Regions from separate parts of the Erwinia sp. GW821-FHT03D09 genome, predicted to be linked through region 1. Evidence: riboswitches for the same ligand, from Rfam matches in the RefSeq annotation. Region 1 holds a riboswitch; each other region holds the start of a gene.
The links. A riboswitch is a leader RNA that binds a small molecule or an ion and turns the genes downstream of it on or off. The one in region 1 is predicted to bind thiamine pyrophosphate.

Region 1 (7,262 bases):
CCAGTCCGGGCTTTCCGACTCGCTGAGATGGCCACCCTTCATCAGCACCGCCTGGCAGCCCATCGCCAACAGTCCCCTGCCCTGCTCGCGCATCTCCTGCTCGTTGCTCGCCATCGGGCAACCCAGCAGCGCGGCAGCCTCCGGCAGATTCGGTGTGATAATCGACACCTGCGGCAGCAGGCGTTCGCGCAGTGTGGCAACCGCCTGCTGAGAAAGCAGCGGATCGCCGCTTTTCGCCAGCATCACCGTATCCAGCACAATCCAGGGCGTGGTCGCTGCCTGCAAACGCTCGGCTACGACTTCCACAATGTCGGATTCCGCCAGCATACCGATTTTGATCGCATCGATACGTACATCCGACAGCACTGAATCCAGCTGCGCGCCAACGAAATCCGGCTCAATACGATAAACCGACTGCACGCCCCGGGTGTTCTGCGCAACCAGCGCGGTGATCACGCTGGTGCCGTAAGCGCCCAGCGCCGAGAACGCTTTCAGATCCGCCTGGATACCCGCTCCGCCGCTGGGATCGGTACCGGCAATGGTCAGTGCATTAATTCGCTTCATGCCAGTTCCTCCGGGGTCAATAAATAGAGCGCATCCAGGAAGGCAGGGATAAAGCTCCCCGGTCCTGATGCGATCGCGGCGGCACGCTCGCCGGCCAGCGATACCACACGGCAGGCGCTGGCAACGTGGGTCAGACGATCGCCGGGCAGCGAAGCAAACCCCGCCACCACCGCCGACAGCGCGCAGCCGGTACCGACCACACGCATCATCAACGGTGAACCGCCGCTGACACTGAGAGTACGCTGACCGTCAGTAATAAAGTCCACTTCTCCGGTGACCGCCACAACCGCCCCGCTCTGCAAAGCGAGCTTGTGCGCGGCCGGGATCGCGGCATCGGACTGATGCTGAGAATCCACCCCGCGGCCGGATACCGCTTCTTTTGCCAGCGCCATAATCTCTGAGGCATTACCGCGAATGGCGGCAGGTTGATGATTCAGCAGCTGATGACAGAATTCAGTACGGAACGCTAACGCACCGACCGCTACCGGGTCCAGCGACCAGCTGCGCCCTGCACGGTTTGCTGACTCCACCGCCGCCAGCATCGCCGCGCTGCGCGAGCGCGTCAGCGTGCCGACATTGACCAGCAGCGCGCTGGCTACCGCACTGAACTGCGCGGCCTCTTCGGCATCGATCACCATCGCCGGCGATGCACCCAGCGCCAGCAGAACGTTGGCCGTAAAGGTCTGTACTACATCATTGGTCATGCAGTGAATAAGGGGGGATTGCTGGCGGAACAGCGCCAGAGAGTGCGCCACATCGTGGTGGCTGAGGGGAAGGGGTTGGCTCATTTATACTCCCAACCGGCGATCAAGAAGGCGATGCCGGTTGGAGGCATCTGACTTCCCTCCGCTGGCATTATCCAGTTCAGGTTATGCGGGTTTTTCTCAGCCGTATCCTCAAAGAAAAGGACGGGCACCCCGAGTCATTTGTTTCGACGGAAAGAATATGCAAAGGGATTGGCGAAATCAAGCATAAGGATTATAAAGTAAAAAAACCGCATGGCGGATTTTTTACTCGTCTTAACATCATGTCCAACACATTCTTTAAAGAATGTCTAAAATCAATACGCAGCTTTATTAACAAAGCCTTTAAAAAAAGTCAGGAATATAATTTTCAGATCTAACCAAATACTCCAACCACGAATATAGATCAGGTCGAAGTCAACGCGCTTTTGCATTTTTTCCAAGGTATCTGTTTCACCACGGAAGCCGTTAATCTGGGCCAAACCTGTAATCCCTGGTTTAACTTTGTGGCGCAGCATATAGCCTTCAATTAGCGAACGATACTGTTCATTGTGCGCAACGGCATGTGGGCGCGGCCCCACTACGGACATCTGACCAAAAAGCACGTTAAAGAACTGCGGCAGCTCATCCAGTGAAGTATTGCGTAAAAACTTACCGAGTTTGGTCACGCGAGGATCATTTTGCTTGGCCTGGGTGACTTTAGCACCATTCTCCATCACTGACATGGTTCGGAACTTCCAGACCATAATCGGTTTACCGTCCATGCCATAACGAATCTGGCGGAAGATAACCGGGCCAGGAGAACTCATCTTCACAGCACAGGCAATAACAATCAACGGCAGCGAGATAAACAGCAGAATAATCGATGACACAATGATGTCTTCAAGACGCTTGAATACCATATTGATACCGCTAAGAGGCGTATCAAATAATGGGACCACCGGCACACCATTGATCTCCTCAGTACGAGACTGAAGAATATTAAAAGTGAAAACGTCCGGTATCAGTAAAACAGAGCAGGTCGTATCCGTTAAGCGTTTGACAATATCTTTAATTTTGGACTCATCTTTCATGCTCATAGCGATGTAGATACGGTCCAGTTTTCCTTCACGAGCATCTTCTATTAGCTTGTCAAAATCACCCGCGTAATTGATGCCGTTACTCATTTCAATCGGTTGTTCATCATAAATTCCAACAACCACGAATCCCATCCACGGCTCGTCAAGAAAACTGCTGATCAAGTTGATGCCCGCAGGCATTGTTCCTACAACAGCAACCTTACGAGTGTTGTAACCCATTTTCCTTAACATGCCGGAACCAATGCGAATAGCCATACGGCAAATAAGGAATCCAGCAACAACAACAAGGTACCATTGAATGAATATTTTAAAGCTTAAGTCAAAGTCACTTAGCAGTGAGCTCAATCCTAAGGTGAGTAACAGACTTAACGTCCAGTTTTTGGAGATCAGGATCAACTCAGCGGAAGACTTCACTCCTCGCCATGAGCGGTAGAAATCGGTCATTCCCCCAATCATTTGGAAGACAACCAGAACCACGAGTGCAATCAATACATGTTTATAATCGAACTGCCGATCGTTAAAATAGGCAACAATATATAAACCTAGAAATATAATAGAGATATCAGAAAATCGTTGCACCATTGAAATCAATGATGCATTTGCATTAGAGCGTGTTCGATGATGTAGAATTGTCATTCTATTGTCACTCTTGTTAGCTGTAGGTCAACAACCTGAAGTGATTAGGTGTATTTATGGCATCAGATAATTGCGTTATGATCTTAGGTCGAGTTTGCGACAAACCCAATCATCATTAAATTAGTAACGAATTTTTTTGTTTTCGTTAAATAAAGACCATTTTTCCTCAACGTAATCAGCAATTTCCTTCTTAAATCTTTCGCTTGAGAAGCGTACAGCATTTTCACGACAATTTTGAGGTGTGATTGCATCATTAATTTCATCGAACTTTTTAACCGCATCTATCACCGACTCAATAGTTTGATGTTCGAAAAATATGCCCGTTGGTTTTACAACTCCGTAAGGACGAATCGTTTCCAGTGCACCACCTTTACCGAAAGCGATCACAGGTGTGCCGCATGCCTGTGCTTCTACTGAAGTTATACCAAAATCTTCCTCTGCCGCAAAAACAAACGCTTTAGCCCTTTGCATATGATCAACCATAACTTCGTTTGGCTGATATCCCATGATCACAACGTTACTTCCGGCTTTAGACTTGATTTTAGCCATTTCAGAACCATCACCGATAACGACTAGCTTTTTATCCGGCATTTTACTGAAGGCTTCAACAATCAAATCGATACGCTTGTAAGGTACCATACGTGAAGCTGTAAAATAGAAGTCATCTTTTTTATCATGCAAGGTAAATCTATCAACATCTACCGGTGGATAAATGACATCAGCTTCACGCCCGTAAACTTTCTTAATTCTGCGAGCAATAAACTGAGAGTTAGCAATGAAATGATCTACACCGCTTGCCGTCCTGTAATCCCACACTCGTACTTTATGCAACAACCATTTGGCCAGGAATCCTTTTATTCCTTTATTCAAACCCGCTTCTCGTAAATACTGATGCTGCATATCCCAGGCATAGCGAATTGGCGAGTGAACATAGCTGATATGCAGTTGATCTGGCCCTGTTAAAACACCTTTTGCAACTGCATGACTGCTGGACAGAACTACATCATGTTTTGAAACATCAAGCTGTTCTACAGCTAGTGTCATGAAGGGAAGATATTTTTGATACTTCTTTTTCGCTGAAGGGAATTTTTGAATGAAAGTAGTATTAACTTTTTTGTTATGGAAAAGTTTTTTTGCATCATCATTCAGAAATTCAACGACAGAATACAGCTCAGAGTTTGGATAAACATCCACAAAATCCTTCACTACTCGCTCGGCACCAGCATAAGTTACTAACCAATCAACAACAATGCCGATGTTTTTATCCGTAGACATATAATACCCTCTGGCTTAAATATTAACCCTGATGAAAAGATTACATACTTATTATCACATCAAGATTTTGAAATAATGATTTATACAGGTGGGTAGCCCCACCTGTCAGAAATAGATTACTTACGTAAAATTTCCAGAATTTCATTCGTTCTTAACTTCATTAAATCTTCGTTGGCACGTGATTCAACATTCAAACGAACAACAGGTTCGGTGTTAGAACTGCGGAGATTGAAGCGCCAGTCAGCATACTCAACGCTGATTCCATCGGTATAATCAACATTAATAGCATCGCCCTGATACTTTTCGAGTACGCGAGCAATTGCTTCTTTCGGAGCTTCTAATGAACTATTGATTTCGCCCGATGCCGGGTAAGCGGCCATGCGGTCACCAACGAGTTCACTGAGAGTTTTGCCTTTAACACATAGCAGTTCGGCAACCAGCAACCATGGGATCATACCGCTGTCGCAGTAAGCAAAATCACGGAAGTAGTGATGCGCACTCATTTCACCGCCGTACACGGCATCTTCCAGGCGCATACGCTCTTTGATAAACGCGTGGCCGGTTTTAGACATCACAGGTACGCCACCCGCTTTTTCAACAATGTCTACCGTATTCCAGCTTAGACGAGGATCGTGAATAATGCGTGAGCCTGGGTTTTTCTCGAGGAAGGCTGCGGCCAGCAGTCCAACGATATAGTAGCCTTCAATAAAGTTACCCTGATTATCAAACAGGAAACAGCGATCGAAGTCACCGTCGAAAGCGATTCCCATATCTGCCTGATGGGCAACAACTGCATCCGTCGTGTCCTGGCGGCATTCAGGCAGCAGCGGGTTAGGAATACCGTTAGGGAAGTTACCGTCTGGAGTATGGTGAACCTTAATGAACTCTACATTTACACCCGCCTGCTTAAAGCGAGCTTCCACTGCATCCACAACGTGGCCCGCCGCGCCATTGCCTGAGTTCAGAACCAGCTTCAACGGGCGGTTGAAGTTGTTTAAATCAACATAGCTAAGCAGCTTGTCAACATACGCATCCAGAATGGAAAGCTGTTTGTAAGAACCACGTTTGCTTTCATTTATTGCAGGGAAGTCGTTAGCTTCAGCCAGTTTCTGAATGTCTCTCAGCCCGGTATCACCGCTGATCGGCTTCGATTCCTCACGCACCAGTTTCATACCGTTATAGTCTAACGGGTTATGGCTGGCGGTAACTTCAATGCCACCATCAACTTTCAGGTATGAAGTTGCGAAGTAGATCTCTTCCGTTCCGGTCAGGCCGATATCGATTACGTCAGTACCGGCATCCTGTAACCCTTTGGCCAGCGCCAGCTTAAGGCCTTCACTTGTCAGTCTAACATCGCCGCCCAGCACCATTTGCTTTGGTTTAAGGTATTCACCGTAGGCACGACCAATGCGGTAGGCGATATCTTCATTAAGCTCTGCGCCTAGTTTTCCGCGGATATCGTAAGCTTTAAAACACGTTAATTCACCAGACATATTTTTTCCCTGAAATTAGCAATGGCCGTAATGGTCTTTTAATCGAATGATGTCATCTTCGCCCAGATAGGAACCGGAAGAAATCTCCAGAAGTTCCAACGGGATTTTCCCCGGGTTTTCCAGCATGTGGACAGAACCGATCGGAATAAAGGTGGACTGGTTTTCAGTCAGCAGATAGGTTTTGCCTTCAAGAGTCACTTCCGCAGTTCCTGCCAGCACAACCCAGTGTTCCGCACGATGTAAATGTTTCTGCAACGAGAACTTTCCACCAGGCTTAACCGTTACGCGGTTGATCTGATAGCGAGGCGCATCAACCACTTTGTCGTGGTGGCCCCAGGGACGGTAAGATTCGCGATGCACTCGGTATTCACGACGGTCGTTAGACTTAAGGAACTCAACAACCTTCTTCACGTCCTGAACCTGCGATTTATCAATGACCAGTACGGCATCTTTGGTGTTAACAATCACCAGGTTCTCAACGCCGATTGCTGCAACTAAAGTGTCATCGGTATTGATATAGCAGTTCGAGGCTTTATGCGTGAAGATATCGCCAGTCAGTGCATTACCATTATCATCACGCTCGTTTACTTCCCAAAGGGCTGACCACGAACCAACGTCATTCCAACCAGCATCCAGAGCGATAACAACGGCGTCCGTTGTTTTTTCCATTACGGCGTAGTCAACGGACTCATCCGGGCAGGCAGAGAAGGCTTCAAGATCGACACGAATAAAGTCCTGCACCGAATCAATCTTCACATCAGCCATTGCCAGCTGACATGCAGCCAGGATGTCTGGTCTGAATTCACCCAGCTCTTCCAGATAACGCTTCGCGCTAAACAGGAACATCCCGCTGTTCCAGTAGTATTCACCGCTGGCAAGATATTCAGTTGCAGTTGGCAGATCCGGTTTCTCTACGAATCGTTTTACGTTAAACGCTGACTCGCCGAAAGAATCACCACGTTGAATATAGCCATAACCCGTCTCTGGGCCAGTTGCCACTATACCAAAGGTGGCCAGCTTGCCCTGCTCTGCCAAAGGCGTTGCTAACTGGATTGCCTGGTGGAAAGCATCCTTGTTTTCGATGACGTGATCGGCAGCCAAAACCAGTAAAAGTGGATCTTCACCGTTGGCGGTGGCACTCAAAGCAGCAAGTGCGATTGCCGGGGCGGTATTGCGGCCAACCGGCTCAAGGATAATATTATTAGACAGCTGGTTGATTTGACGAAGTTGTTCAGCGGCTAAAAAGCGGTGTTGCTCGTTGCAGATAAGCAGTGGTCCTGAGACATTCAGGCCATCCAAACGTGTTACGGTATCCTGTAGCATTGATTGCTCACCATTTAGGCGCAGGAATTGTTTAGGATACAGTTCCCGAGACATTGGCCATAAACGGCTACCAGTACCGCCTGCCATAATAACTGGAAGAATCATAACTGCCTCCGCAGTAAAAAAATTCAAAATGAATATGGAAGATT
Region 2 (7,262 bases), on a different contig from region 1:
TGCTGCGTTCGTTGTACGGTAACTATCTGCCGGACAGCGGCCATATCTGGGTTGAACACCATCAGCAGTGGGTGGATCTGGTCAGCGCCCCGGCCAGGCAGATCCTCGCGCTGCGCCGCGACACGATTGGCTGGGTTAGCCAGTTTCTGCGCGTGATCCCGCGTATCAGCACGCTGGAGGTGGTGATGCAGCCGCTGCTGGAACGTGGTGTCGATCGTTCAGAAAGTGAAGAGCGGGCGCAGGCGCTGTTAGGGCATCTGAACGTGCCGTCGCGTCTGTGGTCGCTGCCGCCGTCAACCTTTTCCGGCGGTGAACAGCAGCGCGTGAACATCGCCCGCGGATTTATCGCCGAATCACCGATTTTGCTGCTGGATGAACCCACGGCCTCACTGGACAGCGTGAACTGTGCGGCGGTGGTTTCACTGCTTGAACAGGCGCGCGCTCGCGGTGCCGCCATCGTCGGAATTTTTCATGATAATGCGGTGCGCGAACGCGTCGCCGATCGTCTGCATGTGATGCAGTCTGTTACCCCGGAGCACGCCGTATGATTATTAACAACGTAAAGCTTATCCTTGAACGGGAAGTAGTCAGCGGTTCGCTGGCCTGCGATAACGACATGATTACTGCCTATGCCGAAACCCCCAGCCAGCTGCCTGGGGCGATTGACGGCGAGGGCGGCTGGCTGATGCCCGGCATGGTGGAGCTGCACACCGATAACCTGGATAAATTCTTTACGCCGCGCCCGAAGGTGGACTGGCCCGCGCATTCGGCGATGAGCAGCCACGATGCGCTGATTATCGCCAGTGGGATTACCACGGTGCTGGATGCGATTGGCGTGGGCGATGTGCGCGACGGCGGCCATCGGATGGAAAATCTCAACAAGATGATTAACGCCATCCGCCACAGTGAAAAGCACGGTTTAAACCGCGCCGAGCATCGCCTTCATCTGCGCTGCGAGCTGCCGCACGACTCCACGCTGCCGCTGTTTGAACAGCTGATGTGCAATCCTGCACTTTCGCTGGTCTCACTGATGGACCACTCTCCGGGCCAGCGCCAGTACGTTTCGCTGGACGCGTGGCGCACCTATTTCGGTGGCAAATACCAGATGAATGACGAACAGCTGGATGCCTGTCAGGCCGAGCAGCTGCGTCTTGCCGCGCGCTGGTCCACGCCAAACCGTGAGGCTATCTCCGCCTGGTGCCGCCAGTACCATATTCCCCTGGCCAGCCACGATGACGCGACTCACGATCACGTGCTGGAATCGAAAGGTGTGGGCAGCACCATTGCCGAGTTCCCAACGACGGAAGACGCCGCGCGCTCATCCCGCGAGATGGGGCTACAGGTACTGATGGGTGCGCCAAATATCGTTCGCGGCGGTTCGCACTCCGGCAACGTTGCGGCACGCGATCTCGCCTCGAAGGGGCTGCTGGATATTCTCTCCTCGGACTACTATCCGGCCAGCCTGCTGGATGCGGCATTCCGTCTGGCAGCTGATGAAGCCATCCCGATGGATCTGCCAGCCGCTATTGCGCTGGTCACCCGCAACCCGGCGCACGCCATCGGACTGACCGATCGCGGCGTGATTGCGGAAGGAAAACGTGCGGATCTGGTACTGGTTCATCAGCCGAGGGAACAGGTCTATATCAAAAACGTCTGGGCAAAAGGCCGGATGGTGTTCTGATGGCGCGGTTAATCTGGCTGATGGGCGCATCCGGCTCCGGCAAGGACAGCCTGCTGCTGGCGCTGCGCGAAAGCGCCCCCGAGCGGATGGTGGTGGCGCACCGCTATATTACCCGCAGCGCCTCCGCCGGAGGGGAGAATCATATCGCGCTGAGCGAACATGAGTTTCTGCGCCGCAGCGAGTTCGGTTTGTTTGCCGTTGAGTGGCAGGCGCATCAGTTTTACTACGCGCTGGGCACCGAAATCGATCTGTGGCTGGCCGCCGGGCTGGACGTGGTGGTCAATGGTTCGCGCCGCCATCTGGCGGTAGCACAGCAGCGCTATGGCGACCGCCTGCTGCCGGTGTGCCTGCAGGTTTCACCGGAGGTGCTGGCGAACCGCCTTCGCCAGCGTGGACGCGAGGATGAAGGTGAAATTGTCCGGCGCATGCAGCGGGCGGCGGAACCGATCTCGGGAGGATGTGTAACGCTGAATAACGACGGCGAGCTGGAACGCACGCTGAGGGATTTCTCACGGCTGCTGGCGGAAGTACCGTGTGCTGTTACGGAACAAAACATCAGATAATCATTAGATGGGCAGCCCTTCAGGTGCCTGATTGCTCCATGATGAACAAATGAAATTCAATATGTCGGCGATATTTCCGTCGCTGAGTGAATCGGCATAAGCGGGCACGGAATAAAGTGTGCCGCTGAGTTTTTGTTTACAACATCTGAACTGACAGGTTATGTTTCTTGCCGAACCTTTCCAGGGGGAGCCTACAAGCGGGCTGAGAGTTTGCACTTGCAACGGTGCGAAGACCCTTAATACCTGATCCGGATAATGCCGGCGAAGGGATGGCGCAACCTGTCTGACTTTTGCCTGCCTCTGAGCGAGACGGCCGGAGTATCCACATTCAGTCGCGCTGTCTTTACTTTACAGGACAACACGATGACCAAACGTTTTACCGAAATCCTGCGTAATCAGAATCTGCCAACCTGGTCGGCGGCCGTTAATCACCGTTTCGTTGAGGAGCTGGTCACCGGCACCGTTGACGACCGTGTGATGATTAATTACCTGATTCAGGATCACCGCTTCCTCGACAGCTTCCTGATCCTGGTTGGTGCGGCAATGACCAGTGCGGATACCACCGACGCCCGGCTGCGTTTTGGCCGCTTTGCCGGGATGGTATCCTCCGAAGAAAACACCTATTTCCTGCGTTCGTTTACTGCGCTGGGTGTCAGTGAGCAACAGCGCACCGAACAGCCGGACACCGCCCCGACGGCAGGTTTCAAAGCCATCATGCGTGAGGCGGCGGCCACCCACAGCTATGCAGCGATCCTCACCGTGCTGAACGTTGCTGAATGGCTGTATTATGACTGGGCCACTCAGGCTGCCCGACCGCTGCCGGATAACTTCGTCTACGCCGAATGGGTCACGCTGCACGATAACCCGGACTTCAACGCGTTTGTGGCGTTTATCCGCGAGGAGCTGGATCGCGTTGGACCGGCGGAATCCTCGCTGTGCGAAGATCTCTTCCACCGCGCGGTGGGGCTTGAAAAGGCGTTCTTTGATGCGGCTTATCAGTAAGGAACGTTGAACGTAGGGCGGGGAGCTGACTGTGTATTTCATCAGGGGAAATTCTCTCCCCGCCCATGTCGAGGATTGTGCGCCCAGCCTGCTGAACTTAGCTTCTGATGCTGACGCCCCGCGCGCCGTCGCTTTTTAGCAAATCCCCGCTTAAAGAGGCCCGCGTCTTATCAAAAGCGGGCAAGAAAGTTTTTAATCTGCGCCTGCGAAGATAACCCTTCCATCGGTCCCTTGTGCGAAACGGCAATCGCACCGCTGGCATTAGCGTACGTTAAAGATTCCTCAATGCTGTACCCCGCGAGAAACAGACTGATAAAGGTGGCACCAAAGCAGTCTCCGGCACCGGTCGGATCAACGATCGGCGTTTCCAGCCCGGGAACGTGTTTTTCAAGCAGCACATCGTGGCTTTTTTGATAATGGCTTGCTCCTTTTGGCCCCCTTTTAATCACTATATGTTGAATGCCGCTTTGCAAAAGCTCACTGACAATATCCTGTTCAGATTGACTTTTTCGGGTAGAGAAATGTGATATCTCTCCTTCGCTGGGCATAAAGATATCTGTGTATTCAAGGATATAATCGAATGCCTGCTCCATTTCCGGGATGTTAAGCATCTCTTTACGAATATTGGGGTCGAACGACACCGTGCCGTTATTTTCCTTCACGATATCAATCGCCTTACGCATCGCATCGATAATTCTGAACGAAAACAGTGAGGATCCCATGATATGAAAATGCCGGCACTGATTGAGCAACTTTATGTCAATATGCTTCGTGCTCAAACTGCCGCTGGCACTGTTAGGAATATTGAAAATAAAGTCACGTTCAATCTGGTTACGATAGCTGACGAAGGCCGTGCCGGTTGGAGCCTGATCGACAATGCTAATGCCCTCCGTGATAACCCCTTCCAGACGCAATCTCTCAATATTTAAGCGACCGAAATCATCATTGCCAACGCAACCGAACAGCGTCGCACCATAGCCTAATCTGGCAACCTGTGCGGCGAAAATCGCCGGGGCACCGCTGGGATACGGGCCAAGAAATTCTCCGGGCTGCATGAAGCTCTGGTTGTGTTCTTTAGAGAGAAATTCAACTAAAAGCTCGCCCATGGTGCAAATGTTAACTGACATAGTCACGCCTCATTCTCCGAAGAAGTTACGATTTGACCACGTAAAACATTCATTATTGCTGTACCGAATATTGAAGTCGGCATCGGAAAGAACGTGTTGATAATTTTCATTGATATAGCGGTGGGCAACAAGACACTTCATCTGGCTCAGATTGCCCAGCGAACTTACCGGACCGGAGGATTCAATAACGTTGTTAATGATAGCCGTCGAATTCAATGCTTTATCCAGGCATCGTTGATAATGCCTGGCCAGTAACGGCTGGTCGATGCTGCACCCGCCGCTGCCATCCTCAATACCGACTTCGAGAATACAGTGATTAACAGTAAATCGCTGAATCACATCATCAAAGGCTTTACCGGACAGTAGAGAACGGTGGCGAATCAACTCATCTCCGGCAACGATGATCTCCCCATCGATAAACTGTTCAGCCAGCAGGACATGCTGCAAATCGTTGATGATCACTCGGAGGTGACTCAGCCCACTGAGGAAGGGGATGATGCGACGAGCAATTTCACCATGACCGAGGAAAATAGTCTCACGATCGCCGATCGTTCGGCTGCAGTGGCGTGCTATTTCAATTTTATTCGCCAGGGTAAGCGGTGGCGGTGTGCTGATTTCATCCTGGGGTGAGGTACTGGAATTTGAAGAAGTGGCTATCGCTCCACCAAAGGAACGCTTTAAATAGCCCTGCTGTTCAAGGTAGCTGAGATCGCCGCGAATGGTGACGCCGGATACCCCCAGAAGAGTAGAAAGATCCTCAACTTTGATTTCACCCTGGCGATCGACCAGTTCAGCAATCTTCAGTCTGCGCTTGAGTAAATTCGATGACTTCCTGGGCATAGCTATCCCATCCATTAGTATGCATGGGCTTAATATAACGTTGGTGACTTTTAATTGAAAGTCATCGCTATTCGTTTGCTTTCATCTTGTAAGTCGGGTTGGTTGACTGCCGGTCAGAGCGCCTTTATCTGTCCCTCCTTGCAGTGAAAAAGTGTTTTATAGCCCATCTTCTGACTGGGAATAGTAGTTATTTTCTGAAAAAAAGATATTAATCAATGTATTAAATGTGTTGCTTTCAAAATGAAAGTTATTGTTCAAATTTCGATCTCCCTCACGCTTTTAAGCCGAGACTCACAGTATATTAACTTTCATGTTGTAAGTTATTTTTGTTTTGCTTATGTTTTGATTGTCATAAGCGTTATGGATATCCGTCATCTGTATCTAAGATTAGCCGGAGGAAACGAGACCTTATCCCTACATCTGAATAGCAGCGAAGCCGCCGAAGGCCATTTCTACTCCTTAATACCGTGCAGATTAATCTCGCCGCACGGCGGTGACCTACGCATATTTTAATTAAAATAAGACTGAGGACAGAATATGAAAAAACTCACGACGTTGGCATCCGGTCTGGTGATGGCTATGACAATATTTGCGCATTCAAGCTGGGCTAAAGATTATCAGATAGGGGCTTCTCTGCTTACTCAGCAGCACCCTTTTTATATTGAGCTGGCCAATGCGATGAAAGCAGAAGCAAAAAAAGACCACGTAGCATTGAGTATCTCTATTGCCAATCAGGATTTGAATAAACAGCTTTCAGACGTTGAAGATTTTATTACCCGAAAAGTTGACGCGATTATTATTTCTCCGGTTGATTCCAAAGGCGTTCAGGCTGCGATTATTAAAGCAGAGAAAGCGGGAATTCCGGTGATAACGGTGGACGTCGCGGCAGAAGGCGTACCTGTTGTGGCGCACGTTGCCACCGATAATTACGCCGGCGGCGTGATGGCCGGCAAACTGATGGGCCAGTTGCTCAATGGTAAAGGTCAGGTTGGCATTATTGATTATCCTGCACTGCAGTCGGTTGTCGCCAGAGTTGACGGCTTCAAAGAAGGCCTTGCCGCGACCCCTGATATCAAAATCGTATCGGTTCAGACTGGTATTACGCGCGCAGAAGCACTGACGGTGGCGCAGAACATGATGCAGGCGCATCCGGACCTCAATGGACTGTTTGGCTTTGGCGACGATGCCGCTCTGGCAGCGGTCATCGCGGCTAAATCTGCCCGTAACGAGTCGATAAAAATCATTGGATTTGACGGCATGTCTGAAGCGCGTGAGGCGGTGGATGCGGAGAAAACCTTTGTGGCGGTGGTACGTCAGTACCCGGATCGGATGGGAACCCAAGCCATTGATGCTGCGGTCGATCATCTTAACGGCAAGCCGGTTGACAAGCTTATACCGGTTGCACCGGGCATTTACGCAAAAAAATAACCTGAAACGTTTACCGGCGATAGAGCGGAAGAACTCTGTCGCCCGTGGAGAGGGCCATGACGGAAACGGTTCTGACAGTCAACGAGATTACCAAAAGCTTCGGTCCGGTGAGTGCATTAAAAAAAGTCAGTCTGCATATTCGCCGGGGAAAAGTTCATACCTTGCTGGGTGAAAACGGCGCGGGTAAATCAACGCTGATGAAAATTCTGGCCGGAGTATATCAGCCAACAAGTGGGGAAATTATTTTTAACGACGGACGTATAACAATTACTAGTCCAGCGCATTCTCGCCGGCTCGGTATTGCTATTATATTCCAGGAATTAAGCCTGAGTAATAATCTCACGGTAGCGGAAAATATCTATGCTAATAACGAACCCGCTCGCTACGGCTATATTAATGACCGAAAAATGATTTCTGACTGTGGGCAGCTGTTGTCTGAGCTGGGCATCAATATCGATCCGCAACAGATTGTCGGTGATATGTCGATTGCTCAGCGTCAACTGGTAGAAATTGCAAAAGCGCTGAGCTATCCGTCTCAGGTGGTCATTATGGATGAGCCTACCTCGTCATTAAGCGATAGCGAAGCGGAAATTTTGTTTGGGATCGTTGAGAAGTTAAAAA
Region 3 (7,262 bases), on a different contig from region 1:
TATTTATCATTTATAGAGGTGAATAATGACTAATATCGTCGCACTCAACTTTGAAGATGGCGTCACTCGTTTTATCGAATGTAATGAAAATGAAACAGTCCTTGATGCCGCCTATCGACAGAAGATCAATTTACCCATGGATTGCTCCGATGGTGTTTGCGGTACCTGCAAATGTCGCTGTGAATCGGGCCAATACGATCTCGGCAACGAGTACCTTGAAGATGCTCTTTCCACTCAAGAAGCTGAAAGTAGGCAAGTACTGACCTGTCAAATGATACCGAGCTCCAACTGTGTGATCTCGGTTCCTCTTTCTTCACAGATGTGTAAAACAGGCAGCGGAACCTATACGGCTGAGGTTGTCAGTTCAGAGGCTTTATCTGACAGCGCTATCGAATTGACTTTATCACTTACCAGTCATCCCGGTATTGCATTCCTGAGCGGCCAGTATATCAATATTCAGCTACCGGACAGCGAAGACACGCGTGCTTACTCTTTTAGCTCCTTACCCGGCGAAAAAACCTTATCATTCCTGATCCGTAACTTGCCCAATGGTCGCATGAGCAACTATCTGACTAAACAGGTAAAACCGGGCGATATTTTGCAACTTACCGGCCCACAGGGCAGCTTTTACCTGCGCGAGGTCACGCGCCCTGTTCTGATGCTGGCCGGCGGAACCGGCCTCGCACCGTTCCTGTCGATGCTGCAACATCTAAAAGGCATGCAGTTCAATCACCCCATACATCTTATTTACGGCGTTTCTCGCGACATTGATAGTGTCAAAATCGACCAGCTTGAAGAGGCGGCCCGGCTGCTCCCACAGTTCAGCTATACCGTATGTATCGTCGATCCTGAATCTGCTGCCCCCCATAAAGGCTATGTGACTGACCACATAAAACCGATTCACCTTAATCAAGGTGATGTTGATGTTTACCTGTGCGGTCCTCCACCAATGGTTGATGCCGTCATGGCATTTTTAAAATCAAAATCTATCACTCCGGTAAATTTCTACTATGAGAAATTTACCCCGCAGGTCGTAAAGGAGAGTGTGTGATATGGGACATCAACGATTTCATGATCGCGTCATGGTGATTACCGGCGCAGCGCAGGGTATTGGCAAGGCTGTTGCCGAGCGCGCGGCAGCTGAAGGAGCCAGACTGGTTCTGATTGACCGCTCGGAATGGGTTGATGTTCTGGCACAAACTCTGCGAGAAACAGGTCACGATGTATTGCCTCTTCGTGCTGACCTGGAAGACTGGGATAGCACATACCAGGCTTTCGAAGAGGCATATCAACACTACGGCCAGGTAGATATTCTGATTAACAACGTGGGTGGCACCATCTGGGCCCGCCCCTTCGCCGAATACTCTCCTCATCAAATCGATGCCGAAATACGCCGTTCTTTATACCCAACTTTATGGGGATGCCGTGCGGTGTTGCCGTATATGCTCAAAGTACAAAAAGGGGTGATCGTCAATGTTTCGTCGGTGGCAACCCGGGGCATTCACCGCGTACCCTATTCTGCGGCCAAGGGCGGCGTCAATGCCCTGACCCAATCGCTGGCATTCGAATACTCCAGCTCAGGTATCAGGATCAATGCCACTGCACCAGGTGGTACTGAAGCACCGCCCAGATTGACGCCACGCAATCTGACTCAGGAACCCCCTACGGCAGAGGAAAAAGCCTGGTATCAGGGCGTGGTTGATCAAACCTGCGAGACAAGTTTGATGCACCGTTATGGCACGGTGGATGAACAGGCGGCTGCGATTCTCTTCCTTGCCAGCGATGATGCCAGCTATATTACAGGAACCGTGTTACCCGTAGCCGGAGGGGATCTGGGATAGCACACCATTTACCCGACTGATATCAAAAGGATCTATGACGAAGATCCTGCTGCCATGGATGGCGGCCCTACATGTATGTGATGTAATCGATTGCTGATAATGCGTTCAGTCTGTAGGACATATGCTTTTCAATGAAGGAACTGATGACTTTTTCGTGGGTTTCGATGGAATGTGAGAAAGTCGGTTACTTTATGGACGAAAAAAAGTTGCAGTGGATTTGACCCTATATATCCAGACGCTTTTTATCTCTTACTGGACTGCCCCCAAAAAAGGCTCTAATACCCGCAATGGCTACTCGTCAAAAACACTACTTTGCGATGATGGCGAGATTGAACTGAGCACGCCACGGGACCGCGAAAATACCTTCGAACCCCAGCTGAACGCTGGTAATGGTGCATTGTGCCGTCCGGCAGGGCGACGCTGACTGGCAGTCCCCATGTATCGAGGGTAAATCTGGTGCGGTTACCCAGCGCATCGGTCTGCGCCATAAGCTGGTTATCCACCCACTCAAAGTGCGTTTCACCGCCATCGTCCTGCCGGATACAGATAATATTGTTGCGTTCGTCGCGAACGTAGCTGGTGACGCCACCAAACCCGTTATGAAAGTGGCCTGTACGCGTGTCGTCATCCCAGACAAAATGCCCCGGCCATAGCCCTTCCGCTGCCCGGCCATCAATGGCGCGCCCAAGACAGTCATAGTCATGCTCCACCCAGGTGCGACAGGTCACTCCAGCGCAGCATCCACCCTTCCGCTGACCAGCGGTAATCAAAGCTGCGGCCTTCCCCGGCCCGGACGCTCAGCAGGTAGCCCCATTCATCATACCGGTAGCTGGCCAGCGTTCTGAGCGGCTGGCGCGCGCTATCGCACAGCGTCAGCCTGATGATACACCCGTGCTCCGTTTCCACATGCACCAGCCGTTCGTCTGCCAGCGCCAGCCAGCGCTATCCCAGGGTCAACGTCGCAGTTCACGACGTGATCAACGAGAAAGTACTCGAAATGGTGCAGGAAGGACGCGTGGAGATGGGTGTTGCCTTCGAACCCGAACAGGCCGATTCGCTGTATTTCACCCTGCCAGGCATCGACCGTTTTGTCGCCGTCGTTCCGGCAGACAGCCCGCTGGCGCAGAAAAAACAATTGAGCTGGCGTGAACTGCTACAGCTCGATTTTATTACACTTCAGCGCCCGTCCGCAGTTCGTCTGCTGCTGGAGCAGTCGCTGGTGAAGGCGGGACGGCGGCTGGACGTGGCTTTTGAAAGCCATCAGCGGGTTACGGTGGGTAAGATGGTAGCTGGCGGGCTGGGTGCCAGTGCGGTCCCGGCGCTCTGTATCCAGCAGATGCGTGAACTGGGTGCGGTTTGCGTGCCGTTGACGGCCCCACAGATTGAACGGCGCGTGGGTTTGCTGCAGCGTAAGCAGCATCAGCTTTCTCAGGCCGCCACAATGCTCGCCCGGACGCTGTGCGAGGTGAGCCGCTGGCCCGCATTATGATTGTAATAAAAAAATAAATATCGTATAACAACCGACTCCGAGGGGTGTCCTGTAACGGGCTGAGATGGCAGTAATGCCGAACCCTTTGAACCTGATCTGGGTCATGCCAGCGAAGGGACGGGTTGGCAAACACAGATCTGCTTTTGCCTCTTCACACCGCCGCCGCACCCCGGATCTCCACCACGATTTTGGAGATCTTATGCCTGCTTCAATGTTCGAATTCGGTCTGTTTGGTCGCCTCCGTCAGAATGCGGGACCGCACTGGGAACACTACGTCGCTCACCCGTTCCTGCAACAGCTCGGTGCCGGTACGCTGCCAGAAGTTGCCTTCCGCCGCTATCTGACCCAGGACTATCTGTTCCTCGTCCACTTCGCCCGCGCCTACGCCCTGCTGGTCACCAAATTCCACACTCTGCCGGAAATCCGTGCTGCCGTCGGATCGTTGAATCACATCGTTGCCGAACTACCGCTTCACGTCGGCTACTGCGCAGGATGGGGGTTGAGCGAAGAGCTGATGGCCCGCGAACCGGAAGCCAGCGAAACGATCAACTACACCCGCTACGTGCTGGATATCGGCCATACCGGGGATGCCCTTGAGCTACTGGCTGCCCTGCTGCCGTGCGTGGCGGGCTATGCTGAAGCGGGGCTGCGTCTGCTGGCCGATCCGGCCACAGTGATGGAGGGCAATCCTTACGCTTCGTGGATGCAGAACTACAGCGACCAGGGCTATCTGAACGGCGTGAAAGCGGCGATTGAGCTGCTCGACCGCGTGGGCCAGCAGCGCGGTGCCGATGCCCGCTTCGATCGGCTGAGTGACATCTTCACTACCGCCACCCGTCTGGAAGGTGCCTTCTGGCAGATGGGACTCAACGCCGTCGAAAACCCGGTTAACGTGTGGTGAACAGCGTTATTTCCCGCCCCGGCATCGAAATCCGCGATCTGACCCTGCGTTTCGGCAGCCGGACTATCTTTGAGCGGCTGAACTTCCGCATTGAGGGCGGCACCTTCGTCGCCATGCTCGGGGCCAGCGGCGCGGGCAAAACCAGCCTGCTGAAAATCATCGCCGGGTTGGCGACTGCAACGTCTGGCACAGTAAGCGCCAGCGACGGCCTGCCGGTGCCGGGGCGAATTGCCTATATGGGCCAGCAGGATCTGCTCTATCCGTGGCTGACGGTACGCGAAAACATCACCCTCGGGCCTCGCCTGCGCGGGGAAAAAGCCGACCGCGCCTGGGCGGAGCATCTGCTGGAACGCGTCGGGCTAAGCGGGCATGGCAACGAGCGCCCCGCCGCACTTTCGGGCGGTATGCGCCAGCGTGCAGCGATTGCCCGTACGCTGTACGAACGCCAGCCGATTGTCCTGATGGATGAGCCGTTTTCGGCGCTGGATGCCATTACCCGCGCCACCATCCAGACTCTCGCCGCCGAACTGCTGGCCAACCATACCGTGCTGCTGATCACCCACGATCCGATGGAGGCCTGCCGCCTCAGCCACCGCCTGCTGGTGCTGTCGCCGCATCCTGCCGGGCTGGATGACAGCCATCATATCGCCGGGCTGCCGCCGCGCGCGCCGGATGATGCCGACCTGCTGAAAAGCCAGGCCGAACTGCTGCAACAGCTGGTGAGGGCCGCAGAATGAGCCATCAACAGGACAGCCGCCTGGCAAAATGGGGGCGCGGGCTGACGGTGTTTCTCGGCCTGGTGCTGCTGTGGTGGCTGGCAACGCTGAGCGATATTCCGGCGTTTCTGCTGCCGACGCCCGCCGCCGTGGCGCAGGCGTTGTGGGAGGGTCGCGGATTCCTGGCCTACCACTCGCTGGTGACGGCATCCGAAGTGGTCAGCGGGCTGCTGCTCGGGGTGCTGCTCGGCGCACTGCTGGCGCTGAGCATGGTGTATTCGCCGCGCCTGCAGCGCTGGCTGATGCCGCTGGTGCTGACCAGCCAGGCGATCCCGGTGTTCGCCCTCGCCCCGCTGCTGGTGCTGTGGTTCGGCTTTGGCATGAGCGCCAAGGTGGCGATGGCGGTGCTGGTGATCTTCTTCCCGGTGACCTCGGCCTTTTTCGACGGCCTGCGCCGGGTGAATAACGACTACCTCGATCTGGCCCGCACTATGGGGGCTTCCCCCTGGGCGCTGCTGCGCCACGTGCGGCTGATGGCGGCACTGCCCGCCTTCGGCACCGGGCTGCGCATGGCGGCGGCCGTGGCCCCCATCGGGGCGATTATCGGCGAATGGGTCGGATCGGCCGAAGGGCTGGGCTACCTGATGCTCAACGCCAATGCGCGGATGCAGACCGACCAGCTGTTTGCCGCGCTGTTTATTTTGATTTTGATGACGGTGCTGCTCTGGGTTGCCGTCGATAGCCTGCTGCGCCGCCTGATTAACTGGACGGCGGAATAACCACCTGCATACGACATAACAAGGAATAACAGCAATGAAAAAGAACCTCTGCGCCCTGCTGCTGGGAACAGCCATCGCGGGCCACGCCGTCGCCGCGGAAAACGTCACGCTGATGCTGGACTGGTACGTTAATCCGGACCACGCGCCGATTATCGTTGCCGAGCAGATTGGCGCGTTTAAAGCCGAAGGGCTGGACGTGAAGATCGTGCCGCCGTCCGATCCTTCCCTGCCGCCGCGCCTGGTGGCCGCAAAGAAAGCCGATCTGGCTATCACCTATCAGCCCCAGCTGCACTTCTTCGCCGATCAGGGCTTACCGCTGGTACGCGTCGGCACCCTGGTGAATACGCCGCTGAACACGCTGATGACGCTGGATAAAAACATTAAATCGCCTGCCGATCTGAAGGGCAAAAAGGTCGGTTTCTCGGTCACCGGCATTGAAGAGGCCACGCTGGGCACCATGCTCAAGCACGAGGGCGTTTCCTCTGCCGATATCACCCCGGTTAACGTCAACTTCCAGCTGACCGGTGCGCTACTGGCAGGCCAGGTGGATGCGGTGATCGGCGGCTATCGCAATATCGAAGCGCTGGAGCTGCAAATTCAGGGCAAAGATCCCAAGGTGTTTAATGTAGAAGATTATGGCGTTCCGGCCTATGACGAGCTGGTGATCGTTGCCAATCGCGATGACGTGAAGAAACCGAAAATTGCCAAATTCCTCGCCGCGCTGAAGAAGGGTAACGACTATCTTCAGGCGCATCCGCAGGAAACGTGGAAAGCCTTTGCCAGCAGCCACCCGGAGCTGAACACCGAGCTGAACCGCCAGGCGTGGCAGAAATCACTGCCGCTGTTCGCCCGCGATCCGGCGCATCTGGACAGCGCCCGCTACCAGGCCTACGAGCAGTTCCTGTTTGATAATAAGCTGATCAAGAAAATCACCCCGGTGGAAAACTACGCGGTAGAGATTAAATAATACGCTGCTGAATGTGAATCAGAACTCGATATAGATAATGATAAGCATTATCATATAATTCACTTATCGCATTGCAGAGGTGGATTGTATGGATCGGACAGCGGAAACGCTCACCGCCGACTGTTACATCGTCGGCGGTGGTCCTGCCGGATTGATGCTCGGTTATCTGCTGGCCCGGGCCGGCGTACAGGTTGTGGTTCTGGAAAAGCACGCCGACTTTTTACGCGATTTTCGCGGCGACACCATTCATCCCTCAACGCTGCAGATCATGCATCACCTCGGGCTGCTCGAGGACCTGCTGAAATTGCCCCACCAGCGCGCCGAAAAACTCCAGGCCGAGGTTGGCGGTGAAGAAGTGACGCTGGCCAACTTCACCCGCCTGCCGGTGAAGTGCAAATTTATCGCCTTTATGCCGCAGTGGGACTTCCTGAATTTTCTGGCCGAACGCGCCAGCGTACTCCCCGGTTTCACCCTTTTGCAATCCTGTGCCTTCGATGATTTGATCACTGCCGATGGCCGGGTATGCGGCGTGCGCGCGATTGCCAACGGCCAGCCGCGAGAGATTCGTG
Region 4 (7,262 bases), on a different contig from region 1:
GCCCAGATGCTGCAACGACGCCAGGGTTTGCAGATCTTCCACACCTTCGGCCAGCACCACGTAGTTCAGCTCTTTCAGCATGGTGATCATATGGTGGGCAATCACTTCGCAGGCTGGATCGCAGTTCAGCTGCTGGATCAGCGAACGGTCGAGCTTAATCACGTCAATGGGGATGCGGCGCAGAGTATTGATGTTGTTGTAGCCGGAACCAAAATCGTCCAGCGCGATGCGAAAGCCGCGCTGCTTGAGCAGATCCAGTCCCCGGCAGGCTTCGGTACTTTCCAGCACCTGCTGGGTTTCCAGGCATTCAAGGGTCAGATCGCCGGCCTGTAAACCGGCGCGCCGGGTTTTCTCTGCCAGGTCGCAGGCAAACTCCGGGCGGGAGAAATCGCTGACGCTGAGGTTAACCGATACCGGCAGATTCAGCCCTTTTTGGCGCCACGCACGCAGCTGCAACAGCGCGTGGTCAATCACCCAGTCGGTCAGTTCATCCATCAGGCTGGTGTGTTCCGCCAGCGGGATAAACTCGGCGGGGGGAATATTGCCGGCAACCGGATGCTGCCAGCGCAGCAGCGCCTCCAGTCCGACCGGTTTACCGGTGTGAAGACAGAGCTGTGGCTGATACACCAGATACAGGCCCAGGCTGCCGCGCAGCGCCAGCGCCAGGTCGTTCAACAGCTGAAAATTAAGATTTCGGCGGCTGTCGCTGTCGGCGTTGTAGGCCATCACAGTCTGCTTCTGGCTGATGGCCTCATGCAGGGCGCTGACCGCCTGGCGCAGCACCTCTGTGACCTGGGAGGTGGCGGGAACAAAACTCACCTCGCCAACGTAGATTTTCACATCAAGGGCGATATCACCCAGCACCTGCGCGCGAATATTTTCCAGCCGATCGCTCAGCACCCTGGCGTTAACCGCACTGTTTTTCCGGCTCAACAGGGCAAAACGACCGGTGGCGACGGTATACAGCACGTCCTCTTCGCTGAGATGTAACCGGGAACGCACCGTCGCGGACAGGGCTTTCAGCAGCGTTTCTACGGCATCCATCCCCATCGAGCGGGCGATTTCATAGGCCCGCGGCATATCAATGCAGTCAATCAGCGTCAGGGTCAGCGGATCGAAGCTGGAGGCGCGCTGCAGCAGACCGATATCCTTCAGCAGCCGCTGGCGATTGGGCAACTGAGTGACCACATCTTTGTAACCCGCGGTATACCAGGCATCAAGATAGCCGCTGACCAGGCCCGCCAGCAGCTCCAGCATCGTTGACTTATGTTCGTCGAAGGTGTGGGGCCGGGTGTCAGTAATGCACAGGGTCCCCACCGAAATGCCTTCCCGCGTATGCAGGGGTATACCCGCGTAGAATCGGATGAAAGGTGCGCCGAGCGTGAAGGGATTCTGGCTGAAGCGCGGGTCAAGTTGCGTATCGCTACAGATCAGCAGCGAATCGCTGAGCACCACCTGGCGGCAGAAGGCGCCATGCAGCGAACTTTGCGGCACATCAAGGCAGCAGGCTGCCTTGATATACTGATTTTCATTATCCAGAACCGAGACAAAACAGCCCGGAAACGCCAGCAAATCACTGGCGAGCAGGGTGAATTTTTGCAAAATATCATCGCGGATAGCATCTTCAGATTTGAGCATCTCAAGGGCAGCCAGGCGTCTGACATCATCGTTACTGAAGGTCCCACTCATGGTTTGGATTCGCATTAATAGAGTTGATGGCTGCTGACTCTGTCAGATTATCATGATTCCTCTCTCTGACTGGTCGATCTTCACTGCTGTCATCATGAAAATAATTTTTAATGATAGTGAAGAGATTGCATCATTCCAATGCGTCTACGCGTTTTGCTAGCACTACACGCGTAATTGTGACGGTAATCATGGCTCAGAGAGCCATGTCGGTGTTTTCCTGATGATTTACACGGCGGTGCCAGCCCAGCTCGGGGGCAATCAGTGTGGCGAAGTCGCTGATAATCTGGCGGTACTGGTCGGCGGTAAATTCATAGGGTAACTCCAGCCGCAGTTCATCCACTTCGCGCAGGATCGGGTCGTTAACCAGGCGCTGCTGGTTGCCCGGCGAGGCGATCAGCGTGTTTTCATCCGCCAGCCAGCGGCCGCTGAGGTTGTCCCGCACGCGTCGGACCCGATCGTAGGAGAAATTCTCCTGCCGCCAGTCGCCTGAGAACAGCGCCGGGCCAATCAGCTCCAGGTGGTTCGGCTGGCCGGCGCTGAGGCCAACGTTCAGCCGCCCGCGCGCGAGTACGTCCACCGTCAGTAAATCTTCCGCCAGCCGAAACGGGCTTTCATAGCCCATCTGGATCACTGTGGTGCCCAGCTCGATATGCCGGGTACGCTGCGTGGCGGCGGCAAGAAACGTGCTCGCCGAAGAGATCCCGTGCTCCAGATGGCGCTGACGCACCCAGGCACCGTTGTAGCCCAGCGATTCACCCAGCTCGAACAGCTGCAGGGTTTCTTCCGGCCCCTGTAGCGGGGCGCGATCCGGGTAGTTCCCGGGAGTAAGGAAAGCGATATGCGATATGGCCGGTTTTGTCATGGTGTCCATCCGTTCAGACCTGATGTGGGAGAGGCGCACTGAAAAATCCTTCAGCATCGGGCAATTGTGTTGCCTGCCCCGCACTTTGCAAAATGCCGAATCCGGCACTTTATTTTCATCTGGCGAAAACGGCCGTCGAAATAAATCCACCTAAACGCTTGCGGTTGCGCTCAGGATGCAATAAAAAAGTCTCTGTCAGGGGAGTCTCGCCGAAGAGACTGAGAGGCTGATTGCGATTTATCGCGGCTCAGCGACCCTTAGAACCTGACCCAGTTGATACTGGCGTAGGAAGACCTGGAATGCCGCTTCGCCGCACTCCTTATCGGGCAGATCGCAGCCGCCGAACGCCGATACTCTCCCTTCTCATTATCGCGGGTCTTCTTGGTTATCTGAGAGGCCGGTATGACGTTCGTAACAACTCTCCCTGAACATTCCGCCGAGGCGACATTGTGAGCCACTGGTCGATCCTGGGTTCGGGCGTGACCGGGCTGTGCGTGGCGACCGCGCTGGCCGACGCCGGAGAAAAGCTGGAAATCATCACCTCTGAAGAACATTGCCCCGCGTCGCACTACGCGGGCGGTATGCTCGCGCCGTTCTGCGAGGGCGAAGGCGCACCGGAAGAGGTGGTCAGGCTGGGGCAGGGCTCCGCCGACTGGTGGCAGGCGCACGTCAGCGGCGTGGAACGTCAGGGTACGCTGGTGATCGCGCCGCCGCGTGACAGCATGGAGCTGAATCGCTTTGCCAAAATGACCCAGGGCCATCAGTGGGTGGACCCGGGCAGCGTGGAAGATCGCCTGGCCGGGCGCTTTGCTCGCGGGCTGTTTTTCCCCAGCGAAGGGCACCTCGATCCGCGCAAGGCGATGCAGGAGCTGCGGCAGAAGCTGCTGGCCGCGGGCGTGGAGATCCGCCACGGTAAACCAACGGGCAAAATTATCGACTGCCGGGGTATTCATGCCGCGCCGCTGCTGCCGGAACTGCGCGCCGTGCGCGGTGAGATGCTGATCCTGCAAGGCGATGAGGTGCAGTTTTCACGACCGATCCGCCTGCTGCATCCGCGCTTTCCCTGCTACCTGGTGCCGCGCAGCGAAGGGCGTTTTATGCTCGGTGCCACCATGGTGGAAAGCAACGACGCCAGCCCGATCAGCGCCCGCGCGCTGATGGAACTGCTGAGCGCGGCGTACACCATCGACCCGGCGCTGGTCGAAGCGCGGGTGATTGAAACCGGCAGCGGCCTGCGCCCCTCTTACCCGAATAACCTGCCGGATATCCGCTATCGCGACGGCACCTTCCACGTTAACGGCATGTACCGGCACGGCTTTCTGCTGGCACCGATCATGGCGCAAAATCTTATCCAACAGCTGTCGCAGGAGACGCGCTGATGCACATTTTACTGAACGGTCAGGCGACCGAAACCCAGGCCGCTACCCTGACGGCGCTGCTTAACGAACAGCAGATTGACCGCAGCTGCGTGGTCTGCGCGCTGAACGGCGATTTTGTCCCGCGTGGGCTGTATGACGCGACGCCAATTAGCGAAGGCAGCAAGATTGAAGTGCTGTCACCGATGCAGGGGGGCTGAGATGAACTTTTACGATTACGCACCTGAATCACGTTTTTTGCTGGGTACGGCGGGCTATCCGTCGCCGGAAGTGCTGGGCAAGGCGATTGAAGCCTCCGGCACCGAGATTATTACCGTCAGCCTGCGTCGCGAAGGTGGAGCAGGGGGAGCATTCCGCGATCTGCTGACCAGGCTGAACAAGCGCGTGCTGCCCAATACGGCGGGCTGCCACACGGTGAAAGAGGCGGTGACCACGGCGCATATGGCGCGTGAGCTGTTCAACACCCGCTGGATCAAGCTGGAAGTGATCGGCCATGCCGACACACTACAGCCGGACCCGTTCGGGCTGGTGGAAGCGGCGCGTATCCTCTGCGAAGAGGGATTCCAGGTGTTTCCTTACACCACGGAAGATCTGGTGCTGGGCGAGAAGCTGCTGGAGGCGGGCTGCCAGGTGCTGATGCCCTGGGGTGCGCCGATCGGTTCCGGCCAGGGGTTGCGCAATATTGAAGGGCTGCGCACCATGCGTGCATGGTTTAAGGGTGTGCCGCTGGTGGTAGATGCCGGGATCGGCACGCCGAGCCAGGCCGCGCAGGCGATGGAGATGGGCTTCGACGCGATCCTGCTGAACACCGCCGTGGCGAAAGCGCAGGACCCGGTGCGCATGGCCAGTGCCTTCCGCGATGCGATACACGCCGGGCAGCAGGCGCTGCTGGCCGGGCCGATGGAGCGCCGCGATATGGCGGCGGCCTCGACCCCGGTCTTCGGCCTGGCGGAGTTTAACTGATGGATCGCTACCAGCGACAAACTATGCTGCCGGAGATCGGCCCGCAGGGGCAGCAAAAGCTGGCGCAGGCGCGGGTGCTGGTGGTTGGCGCAGGCGGTCTGGGTGCCACCCTGCTGCCGCAGCTGGCCGGGGCCGGGGTGGGCTTCCTGCGCGTCTGCGACGACGACCGCGTGGAGGTACATAATCTGCACCGACAGACACTGTTTACCCTGCAGGACGTCGGGCAGCCGAAAGCCGTGGCGGCCCGCCGGGCGCTGAATGCGCTGAACCCGGAATGCGAGGTCGAAGCCGTTGATATCAGGCTGTCCGGCAGCAGCCTGGATCACGCTCTACGCGATATGGATATCGTGGTGGATGCGGCGGATAACTTCGCCATTACCTGGCTGCTTTCCGACGCCTGCTTCAGCCGTAATCTGCCGCTGATCTCCGCCTCGGTGCTGGGGCGGCAGGGCTACGTCGGCGGCTTCTGCGCCGGGGCGCCGAGCTATCGTGCGCTGTTCCCGCAGCTGCCGTCCTCGGCGGCCAACTGCAGCACGGCGGGCGTGATGGGGCCGGCGGTCGCCACCCTGGGGGCACTGCAGGCGCAGATGACGCTGAGCGTGCTGCTCGATCTGAAACCGTCGCCGCTGGGCTGCATGGTGAACTGTGATTTCGTCAACTGGCGCTTCGGCCAGTTCCGCTTTGACGGCGCGCCGGAACCGACGGAAGCCATCATCCCGTTCCTCGACGCACAGATGCTGACGGCGGAAGACTGCATTGTGGAGCTGCGCAGCCTGGAAGAAGCCCCGGAGAGCGTGGCCGCGCAGGTTCAGCGCATTCTGCTCGCCGAACTGGCGGCCTGGCAGCCACCCGCGTCGGGGCGCATCGTGCTGGTCTGCGCCAGCGGCATCCGTGCGGGCCGTGCGGCACAGCAGCTGAAAGTGCGGGGATACCGCGATCTGGCGCTGGTGGCGGCGGACTATATTCCGGTGAGGTGACAGGCTGCGATCCCGGGTGGCGGCTTACCCTTTTATCAGGATGAAGCGGCGGTTCGGGCTTCAGCCATTTTCAGGATGAAACCCAGACCGCCGCTGATATCCAGCCCGCGCAAGGCGCCCGGATACCGGCAACGCCGTTTATCAGAACACCAGCTGCGCCTTGGCCGCCCGTTCTTTATGGCAGCCAGCGCCAGTGCGGTAAAGGTGAAGCCAGTCTCGTGACACCCAACAGACTCCAGCGGCAGTCCAATCCGGAAGCACCGGATGAACGTTGGGTAACGGATATAAGTTACACCCGAACCCACGAAGGCTGGCTGTATCTGGCCGTAGTTGTTGACCTGTTCTCACGCAAGGTCATCGGCTGGTCAGTGCAACCCCGGATGACAAAAGACATTGTCCTGAATGCGCTTCTGATGGCTGTGTGGCGACGTAATCCCCAAAAACAGGTGCCGGTTCATTCTGCTCATGGTAGTCAGTACACAAGCCATGAGTGGCAGGCGTTCCTGGAATCACACGGACCGGAGGGCAGTATGAGCCGTCGTGGTAACTTTCACGACAACGCAGTTGCAGAACGCTTTTTCCAGCTAATGAAGCGTGAACGGATTAAAGAAAAAAATCTACGGAACACGGGCAGAAGCACGCAGCGATATTTTTGATTACATCGAAATGCTTTAGAACAGTAAGTATCGGCATGGTTCGAGTGATCAGATGCCACCGACGGAATATGCAAAGCAATATTATCAACGGTGCAGAAGTGTCTGGATTATCCGTGGCGATTCAGGGTCGTGCTTACCTCCTGGTATAGAGGCATATGTAAAGGACTGTCGTGAAATTTGCTTTCTTCTGACGAAAGCAAATAATCCCCGGTTAAGTGAATAATAAGAAATGATGATAACCCGAAAATGTCGTCAATATTCTACATTCTCAGTCACGTCCTGCTTCTCATTTTTTGATAAAAGTACAAAATCAGGTATTTCACGTGATTGGTGGTATTCCGTACAGATATGCGTCCTGAGCTAAATTGATCGTTTTCTGCACACCCTTATCCCATAAGACCTGAAGAAGCTATACAAAAAATTCTTATAAATCAAAAAGATGATTTGTGAGTGTTAATATCTGAGAATATAAAGTTTTGTTACATTTTTTCATTTCCGATCGGGTAAGGAACGTTCTTACACTCCTGCTATTGGGTCTTATCCGAAATTTTTCATTTTAGAAAATACTCAAAAATACAGTGTCGGCATGCTGGTGGATGGAATGCACCCACTTTTTAGTTCCGGGATTTTTATTTGCGTCGGATGACGCGAACCGGAAAGTTGTTCTGGTAGGGTAGTTTTTTCTTATTTATTTCTCACTGGCATTGACCATTTCTATTACTCCATAGAACAGGGAAAG

Region 2: another riboswitch for thiamine pyrophosphate. It lies ahead of AC07U6_RS12750 (TenA family protein); the one in region 1 lies ahead of thiM (hydroxyethylthiazole kinase).
Region 3: another riboswitch for thiamine pyrophosphate. It lies ahead of tenA (thiaminase II); the one in region 1 lies ahead of thiM (hydroxyethylthiazole kinase).
Region 4: another riboswitch for thiamine pyrophosphate. It lies ahead of AC07U6_RS18960 (FAD-dependent oxidoreductase); the one in region 1 lies ahead of thiM (hydroxyethylthiazole kinase).

Annotation. Positions count from the first base shown of each region.
Region 1 covers NZ_JBWKUK010000003.1:238,179-245,440, reverse strand. The annotation lists gene thiD (bifunctional hydroxymethylpyrimidine kinase/phosphomethylpyrimidine kinase) at 1-564, opposite strand, end outside; gene thiM (hydroxyethylthiazole kinase) at 561-1,352, opposite strand; TPP riboswitch at 1,389-1,494, opposite strand; gene wcaJ (undecaprenyl-phosphate glucose phosphotransferase) at 1,625-3,022, opposite strand; gene AC07U6_RS04315 (glycosyltransferase family 4 protein) at 3,143-4,297, opposite strand; gene cpsG (phosphomannomutase CpsG) at 4,414-5,790, opposite strand; gene AC07U6_RS04305 (mannose-1-phosphate guanylyltransferase/mannose-6-phosphate isomerase) at 5,806-7,218, opposite strand.
Region 2 covers NZ_JBWKUK010000011.1:48,564-55,825, reverse strand. The annotation lists gene phnL (phosphonate C-P lyase system protein PhnL) at 1-548, shown strand, start outside; gene phnM (alpha-D-ribose 1-methylphosphonate 5-triphosphate diphosphatase) at 545-1,681, shown strand; gene phnN (ribose 1,5-bisphosphokinase) at 1,681-2,244, shown strand; TPP riboswitch at 2,418-2,531, shown strand; gene AC07U6_RS12750 (TenA family protein) at 2,608-3,246, shown strand; gene AC07U6_RS12745 (sugar kinase) at 3,417-4,373, opposite strand; gene AC07U6_RS12740 (DeoR/GlpR family DNA-binding transcription regulator) at 4,383-5,213, opposite strand; gene AC07U6_RS12735 (substrate-binding domain-containing protein) at 5,751-6,641, shown strand; gene AC07U6_RS12730 (sugar ABC transporter ATP-binding protein) at 6,698-7,262, shown strand, end outside.
Region 3 covers NZ_JBWKUK010000029.1:9,813-17,074, reverse strand. The annotation lists gene benB (benzoate 1,2-dioxygenase small subunit) at 1-16, shown strand, start outside; gene benC (benzoate 1,2-dioxygenase electron transfer component BenC) at 26-1,051, shown strand; gene benD (benzoate diol dehydrogenase BenD) at 1,053-1,841, shown strand; partial or broken gene AC07U6_RS21430 (transposase) at 2,101-2,220, shown strand; gene AC07U6_RS21425 (hypothetical protein) at 2,541-2,753, opposite strand; gene AC07U6_RS21420 (LysR substrate-binding domain-containing protein) at 2,722-3,330, shown strand; TPP riboswitch at 3,361-3,465, shown strand; gene tenA (thiaminase II) at 3,530-4,231, shown strand; gene AC07U6_RS21410 (ABC transporter ATP-binding protein) at 4,228-4,968, shown strand; gene AC07U6_RS21405 (ABC transporter permease) at 4,965-5,726, shown strand; gene AC07U6_RS21400 (ABC transporter substrate-binding protein) at 5,761-6,693, shown strand; partial or broken gene AC07U6_RS21395 (FAD-dependent oxidoreductase) at 6,782-7,262, shown strand, end outside.
Region 4 covers NZ_JBWKUK010000021.1:32,749-40,010, forward strand. The annotation lists gene AC07U6_RS18950 (sensor domain-containing diguanylate cyclase) at 1-1,689, opposite strand, end outside; gene AC07U6_RS18955 (LLM class flavin-dependent oxidoreductase) at 1,883-2,551, opposite strand; TPP riboswitch at 2,739-2,859, shown strand; gene AC07U6_RS18960 (FAD-dependent oxidoreductase) at 3,001-3,930, shown strand; gene thiS (sulfur carrier protein ThiS) at 3,930-4,127, shown strand; gene AC07U6_RS18970 (thiazole synthase) at 4,129-4,890, shown strand; gene AC07U6_RS18975 (ThiF family adenylyltransferase) at 4,890-5,867, shown strand; partial or broken gene AC07U6_RS18980 (IS3 family transposase) at 6,071-6,626, shown strand.